Regions from separate parts of the Arthrobacter sp. JZ12 genome, predicted to be linked through region 2. Evidence: riboswitches for the same ligand, from Rfam matches in the RefSeq annotation. Region 2 holds a riboswitch; each other region holds the start of a gene.
What was found. Region 2 has a riboswitch for S-adenosylmethionine ahead of metX (homoserine O-acetyltransferase MetX). Riboswitches for the same ligand answer to the same signal wherever they lie in the genome.
Positions count from the first base shown of each region.

Region 1 (2,257 bases), 1.5 Mb from region 2:
CACCGGCCAGATCAAAGGCGACGATGGCGCCGGTCCCCTTGGGACCGTACTTGCGTCCGCGCTCGTACCACGGGCTTGAGGGCAGCCCCGCGTAAGCGACGGCGACGACGTCGTCCCTGTCCTCCAGCCAGCGCGCCACCTTCTCCGCGTTCTCAACGTGACGCTCCACGCGCAGGCTCAGGGTCTCGAGGCCCTGGGCGATCAGGAAGGCGTTGAACGGCGAGACCGCCGAGCCGAGGTCGCGCAGGAGCTGGACCCGCGCCTTGAGGATGTAGGACAGGTTCGCGCCGAGTGCGCCGCCCTCGCCCAGGTCACGGGCGTAGACCAGGCCGTTGTAGGTGGGGTCCGGCGTGTTGAAGCCGGGGAAGCGCTCAGGATCGGCGCCGAAGTCGAACTTCCCGGAATCGACAATGACTCCGGCGATCGCCGCGCCGTGGCCGCCCAGGTACTTCGTGGCCGAGTGCACCACGATGTCGGCGCCCCACTCAAGCGGGCGGATGAGGTACGGCGTCGAAAGGGTGTTGTCGACGATCAGGGGGACGCCGGCGTCGTGCGCGGTGCGGGAGACGCCCTCAATGTCCAGCACGTCCTGGCGCGGGTTGGAAACGGCCTCGGCGAAGAAGAGCTTGGTGTTGGGCTGTACGGCGTCGCGCCACTGGTCGAGGTTGTCGGGATCCTCGACGAAGGTGACGGAGATGCCGAACTTCTTCAGCGTGTGCGCGAAGAGGTTGTACGTGCCGCCGTAGAGGCTGGGGCTGGCGACGATGTGGTCACCGGACTCGGCGATGTTCAGGATCGCGAAGGTTTCAGCCGCCTGCCCCGAGCTGAGCAGCAGGGCAGCCAGGCCGCCCTCCAGGCTGGCGATCCGCTGCTCGACCGCGTCCTGGGTCGGGTTGCCGATGCGGGTGTAGATCGGCGCGATCTCGGCGAGCGCGAAGCGGTTCGCGGCGCTCTCGGCGGTCGGGAAGACGAACGACGTGGTCTGGTAGATGGGCAGGGCGCGTGCGCCGGTGGCGGCGTCGGGCTCCTGGCCTACGTGGATCTGACGGGTTTCAAAGGACCAACCGTTGGACATTGAAGTCTCCTGGAATCAGGGCCCGGCATGCTCGAAGCACCACGGGCCGCGCTTGCCACCCGACACTTCGCCGGACGGCCAGGTCTTCACCCGGGGCACCCCGCCGCGGTTGGAGGGTTGCCGGCCAGCAAGCCGGGGCTATCTGCTGGCACTCATGACCTGAGCCCAGTGTAAGCAGACGGAGTTCCATGGGCGTCAAGATGACGCGATGTGTAACTGTGGAGCGTGAGCGAAATCCGCATCGGCACCTCCGGCTGGAGCTACGACCACTGGAACGGCGTCTGCTACCCGCATGGCACTCCCCCGGCGCGGCGGCTCGATTCCTACGTGGCCCGCTTCGACACGGTGGAGCTCAACGCCAGCTTCTACCGCTGGCCGCGGGATACGACGTTCGCCGGGTGGCGCCGTCGTCTTCCCCATGATTTTGCCCTGTCGGTGAAGGCACCCCGCGGGCTGACCCACGCGAAGAAGCTGTACGCGCCGGAGGTGTGGATCGAGCGGATCGCCCGCTGCTGGCACGAGCTGGGCGACCGCCGCGCCGTCCTGCTCGTCCAGCTTCCGCCGGGGACGGAGCGCGACGACGCCCGCCTGGACTACTTCCTGTCCCAGCTGCCCTGGTGGATCCGGGTGGCGGTCGAATTCCGCCATCCCAGCTGGCACGACGACGCCGTGTACGCGCTGCTCGAACGGCACCAGGCCGCCTACACCGTCATGAGCGGAGCTGGTCTCCCCTGCGTTCTGCGGGCGACCGCGCCATTTGTGTACGCGCGGCTGCATGGCCCGGATCATGGGCACCTGTATGCCGGCTCGTACTCGGACGCGGACCTGGGCTGGTGGGCGGACCGGATCCGGGAATGGCATGGCTCCGGCAAGGACGTGTACGTCTACTTCAATAACGACGGCGGCGGGAACGCTGTGCGGAACGCCGCGACTCTGCGGTCATCAGTGAACCGCTGAGTCCTTTACGCCTAACTCACGCGGTGCCACAATCCTCTCGTGGCTGAGAAAATCTCGACCGCAAGGCCGCGGCTCGTGAGACCTACTGCGGTGGCGATCGGCCTACTGGTCGCCATCGTCCTGGTGTCCGCGGCGGTTCGGATCGCCGTCGACTGGCCGAACATCCTCGCGGGCACCGAGCCCACCGAGAACGACTTCGCTAGGCGGTACGTCGCCCACCCCTGG
Region 1 is NZ_CP045246.1:2,913,141-2,915,397, forward strand. Features, by position in the region: gene GC088_RS13565 (bifunctional o-acetylhomoserine/o-acetylserine sulfhydrylase) at 1-1,075, opposite strand, end outside; SAM riboswitch class IV at 1,119-1,235, opposite strand; gene GC088_RS13570 (DUF72 domain-containing protein) at 1,301-2,032, shown strand; gene GC088_RS13575 (DUF2306 domain-containing protein) at 2,072-2,257, shown strand, end outside.
Region 1: another riboswitch for S-adenosylmethionine. It lies ahead of GC088_RS13565 (bifunctional o-acetylhomoserine/o-acetylserine sulfhydrylase); the one in region 2 lies ahead of metX (homoserine O-acetyltransferase MetX).

Region 2 (2,257 bases):
AGATCCGCACTTCACCCTGCGGCGTATCGAAGGTCACGGCCATGATGCCAGGGGTTCCGTTGGGTGCGATCCACTCGACGTCGACATCATCCAGCGGGTGATTCACCGGCGTTCCCAGCCACTCCGTGACCCGTTCCGCCGACCCGGCGATGGTCAGTGCACTCAAGCGCACCGACGCCGGCCGCGCCTGGGAAGGGTGCAACGGTTCCGTGCCGTCATCCCAGCGGATCATGTACGGAACCTGTGGATCGGCGATGAGCCCCTTGATTCCGATCTGCTGCCAGGTCAATTCCTGACCGTCCGGGAACTTGCGGTTGCCCGGGACGGCGCTGCGGCCGAGGCGCTCCTCGAACGGGGCCAGGTCGTCTACGGCCACGCACCAGCCCATCCAGCCGCCGCCGGCTTCCGAGCGTGCCCGAACGGCCTGGCCGAACGGTGCCTTGTCCGAGGCAGGGTGGTCGAGAACCTCAACGACCTCAAGGTACTGGCCGTTCAGGAGGGGGAAAATCATGTTCCTGGTACCGAACCGGGGGTGGACTCCACCCTTCACGAATTCAATGCCCAGGGCTTTGGAGATCCGCTCCGCGGTGGCAGTCAGACCGTCGGGTTCACAGGCGTATGACACATGATCCAGGCGCATGGCTCCATCTTGGCACTTTGTGATGGGGGCCTCGACTTAGGGTTGCCTAAGTCACATCTGAATGCTTCATGGTCCCAAGTTAAACCCAAGGTCGGGCGTCCATGATGAAGGAGTCAGGGGGAACCGGTTCCGAGACCGCCGGGGCTACCTGCAGGGAACACCGTTTCGGTGGTCCACCTTGGGTGGGGCCGCTCGTCCCATACACGAAGCCGCCCCACCCAAGCATCCGCGCCTGCTGCCGTCAGCGGATCATTTCACCTCAGGTTCACCGCAAGTCATATGAGTTGCTCTTTTGCGCCTGCATCGGGTTCCCTTGTATGAGGTCACGAGTGACAGCACGGCGTCCTGCGAACGCCACCGGCCCCGGCCTGCTGTCCGGCAACCCTCCTTCCGCGGTGGGGTGCCCCGGGTGACGACCTGGCCCTGCGCCACCGTGCAGGAGCAAGCGCGAAACATGTAAGGCGGCAGGCTTGACAGGCACCACAACAACGGAACCGTATCCTGACGCGATCACGGCCGACGGCGTCGTGGTGCAGCGGCTCTCCATCGGTCCGCTCACGCTGGAAACCAGAGGACACCTGCCTGAGGTCGTGCTGGCCTATGAAACCTGGGGGACCCTCAACGCGGATGCTTCCAACGCTGTCCTGATCCAGCACGCGCTGACCGGAAGTTCCCACGTTGCACGGGGATCCTCGGAAGAAGAGGGATGGTGGGACGGTCTGGTGGGACCGGGGCGCACCATCGACACTGACCGCTACTTCGTGGTGTCCATCAACATGCTGGGCGGATGCTACGGATCCACCGGTCCCGCCTCGCTGGATCCGGAAGGCCGGCCGTGGGGCTCCCGCTTCCCGTTCGTCACCATCCGGGACTCCGTACGAGCCGAAGCCCTGCTGGCTGACCTCCTGGGCATCTCCTCCTGGCACTCGGTGATCGGCGGCTCCATGGGTGGCGCGCGCGCCCTTGAATGGGCGGTGACGTACCCGGACCGGGTGAAGCGTTGCGGCGTCATCGCCTGTACTGCAGCCAGCACGGCTGAACAGATAGCGTTCGCGCAGGCCCAGGTGCAGGCCATCCGGCTGGACCCCCAGTTCGCGGACGGGGACTATTACGGCAGTGCCGGTCCGGAAGGCGGATTGGGCCTGGCTCGCAGGATCGCCCTGATCACCTACCGCTCCGAGACGGAATTCAATGAGCGCTTCGGCCGTGCCGCTCAGGGGATCGAGGAGCCTTTCGGTGCGGTGAACCCGGCGTTGCGGGGGCGCTACCAGGTTGAGAGCTACCTCGACCATCAGGCGGACAAGCTGATCCGCCGGTTTGATGCCAACAGCTACATAGTGCTCACCGAGGCACTGATGAGTCACGACGTAGCACGCGACCGCGGCAGCCTCCGGGACGCCCTCGGCGCCGCCACCGCGCAGTTCTTCATTGCCGCCGTCGACTCCGACCGTTTGTACTGGCCGGCGCAATCCCATGAGCTCGCCGCCGCGCTGCCCGGCGAGGTCCCGGTGCACACCATCACCTCACCGAGCGGACACGACGCCTTCCTCACCGAGATAGCGCAGCTTGAACCCGCGCTGCAGGCGGCGTTCTATAACGATGGCGCCGGTTGACCGG
Region 2 is NZ_CP045246.1:1,152,117-1,154,373, forward strand. Features, by position in the region: gene GC088_RS05325 (CPBP family intramembrane glutamic endopeptidase) at 1-2, shown strand, start outside; gene GC088_RS05330 (VOC family protein) at 1-640, opposite strand, end outside; SAM riboswitch class IV at 962-1,094, shown strand; gene metX (homoserine O-acetyltransferase MetX) at 1,111-2,253, shown strand.

Region 3 (2,257 bases), 1.6 Mb from region 2:
CGACGTCGGCCGAGGCCCTGGAACTGAAGGTGCCGCCGTCGGACGAGTGGGAGCGTGCCATTTCCACCGCGCTGCGGGAAGCGGACGACGACGGCGACCTGGTGGTCAAGCTCGTCGCAGTCCGCGACGGGGATGCCGGCAGCTCTGCCATCGCATGGGTCCTGGTGACGCCGCTGCCGCAGGGACTGCGGGGCCAGCGGCTGTCCGTCCTGCTCCTGGACCGGGGCTACGACAGCACCGTCGCCCAGCGGGCACCCTGGCTGCTCATGGGCGCAAAGACCCTCTCCTACGCAGTCAACATGGCGGCCCTCCGCCATGCCCGGTCACAGGGCGCCGATGATGTCATCTTCACCTCCTCGGACGGGAAGGTCCTCGAGGGCCCTACGTCCACTGTGCTCATCGCGCGCGTGATCAACGGCGTCAAGCACCTCATCACCCCACAACTGGAAACAGGCATCCTGCCGGGCACTTCACAGGGCGCGCTGTTCGAGGCAGCGCGTGATGCCGGGTGGGAACTGGGGTACGGTCCGCTGGTCCCCGAGGACCTGTTCAACGCCGACGGCGCGTGGCTCATCTCAAGCGTCCGGCTGCTCGCAGAAATCGGATCGATTGACGGGAAGCCGCTGACCATTTCGCCCGAGTTGTCCGCCGAACTGGGCGAGCTGGTGGAGTCCGTGTCCTGAGCTGCGCGTCATCGCCGGGTGCGCCGTCGTTACAGAAGGTTACGGCTCCGCGTGGCAGGCGGACGCAGCCGATGCTACGTTCAATCCGGAGTAACGAGCGCCAGCGCCAAGCCCTGACTTGCTGGCCGGCAACCCTCTTTTCACGGCGGGGTGCCTCAGGTGAATACTCGGCACACCGATCAATTGATCAGCACCGTGCACAGCGTGAGGAGAACCAGTGTCACAGCATTCAGCCATCCCTGCCCACCAGCCCGCTGAGGGCTACGCCGGAAACATCACGCCACGCGACGCCGTGGAACGGGTCAGCAAGGGCGCCGTACTGGTTGACGTGCGCACCGTTGAGGAGTGGCGCTCCGTCGGAGTGCCCGACCTTACCGACGCTGGCACTGCTCCCCTGTTCCTCGAGTGGAACCGCTCGGACGGAACCCGCAATACGTCCTTCCTCAACCAGCTCAACGCGTTGAAGGGACGCGAGCTGCTGTTCCTGTGCCGCTCGGGCGTCCGTTCTGTTGCGGCGGCGCAGAGTGCGGCTGCTGCCGGCCACACCGCCTACAACGTGCTGCACGGCTTCGAGGCCGACGGCGGGTGGCGCGCCAGCGGACTGGCCACCACCACGCACAGCGGACAGGCGGCTCCCGTGCCCGGCACGGACAGGACCGATGCAGGTGAGTGAGTCCACGCCGTCGTCGTTTGCGCCTGCCGGCAGCCGCGAACCGGTCGCCGGAAACGGCGGCTACCCCCGAATCCAGGGGCACGACGACGCCGGCTGGGGCGCCGACACGCTCGCCGTGCGCGGCGGGTTGGCGCGATCGAACTTCGAGGAGACCTCGGAGGCTTTGTTCCTCAACTCCGGTTTCGTGTACTCGTCAGCCGCGGCAGCCGAAGCGGCGTTCACCGGCGACGTGGACCGGTTTGTCTACTCCCGGTACGGCAACCCCACGGTCGCCATGTTTCAGGAGCGGCTCCGCCTGCTCGAGGGAGCCGAGGCGTGCTTCGCGACCGCGAGTGGAATGTCGGCGGTATTCACTGCGCTGGGCGCACTGCTTGCCGCCGGCGACCGGGTGGTCGCATCCCGCAGCCTGTTCGGCTCGTGCTTCGTCATCCTGAACGAAATCCTGCCCCGCTGGGGCGTCGAAACGGTGTTCGTGGACGGATGGGACCTTGCGCAGTGGGAGGAAGCCCTCCGGGTTCCCGCGACGGCCGTGTTCTTCGAATCCCCATCCAACCCGATGCAGGAGATCGTGGATATCCGCGCCGTGGTCAAGCTGGCCCACGCGGCCGGAGCACAGGTGGTAGTGGACAATGTCTTCGCTACCCCGCTGCTGCAGCGGTGCACCGAACTGGGTGCCGACGTCGTCGTCTATTCCGGAACCAAACACATGGACGGGCAGGGCCGTGTCCTTGGCGGCGCGATCCTGGGCCGCAAGGAATTCATCGAGGGTCCGGTGAAGACGCTGATGCGGCACACCGGCCCGGCGCTGTCCTCCTTCAACGCCTGGACGCTGCTGAAGGGACTCGAAACCCTGTCGCTGCGCGTCAACCACGCCTCAGCCTCGGCACTGACGCTGGCGCGC
Region 3 is NZ_CP045246.1:2,788,673-2,790,929, forward strand. Features, by position in the region: gene GC088_RS12965 (aminodeoxychorismate lyase) at 1-683, shown strand, start outside; SAM riboswitch class IV at 773-894, shown strand; gene GC088_RS12970 (rhodanese-like domain-containing protein) at 901-1,356, shown strand; gene GC088_RS12975 (O-succinylhomoserine sulfhydrylase) at 1,343-2,257, shown strand, end outside.
Region 3: another riboswitch for S-adenosylmethionine. It lies ahead of GC088_RS12970 (rhodanese-like domain-containing protein); the one in region 2 lies ahead of metX (homoserine O-acetyltransferase MetX).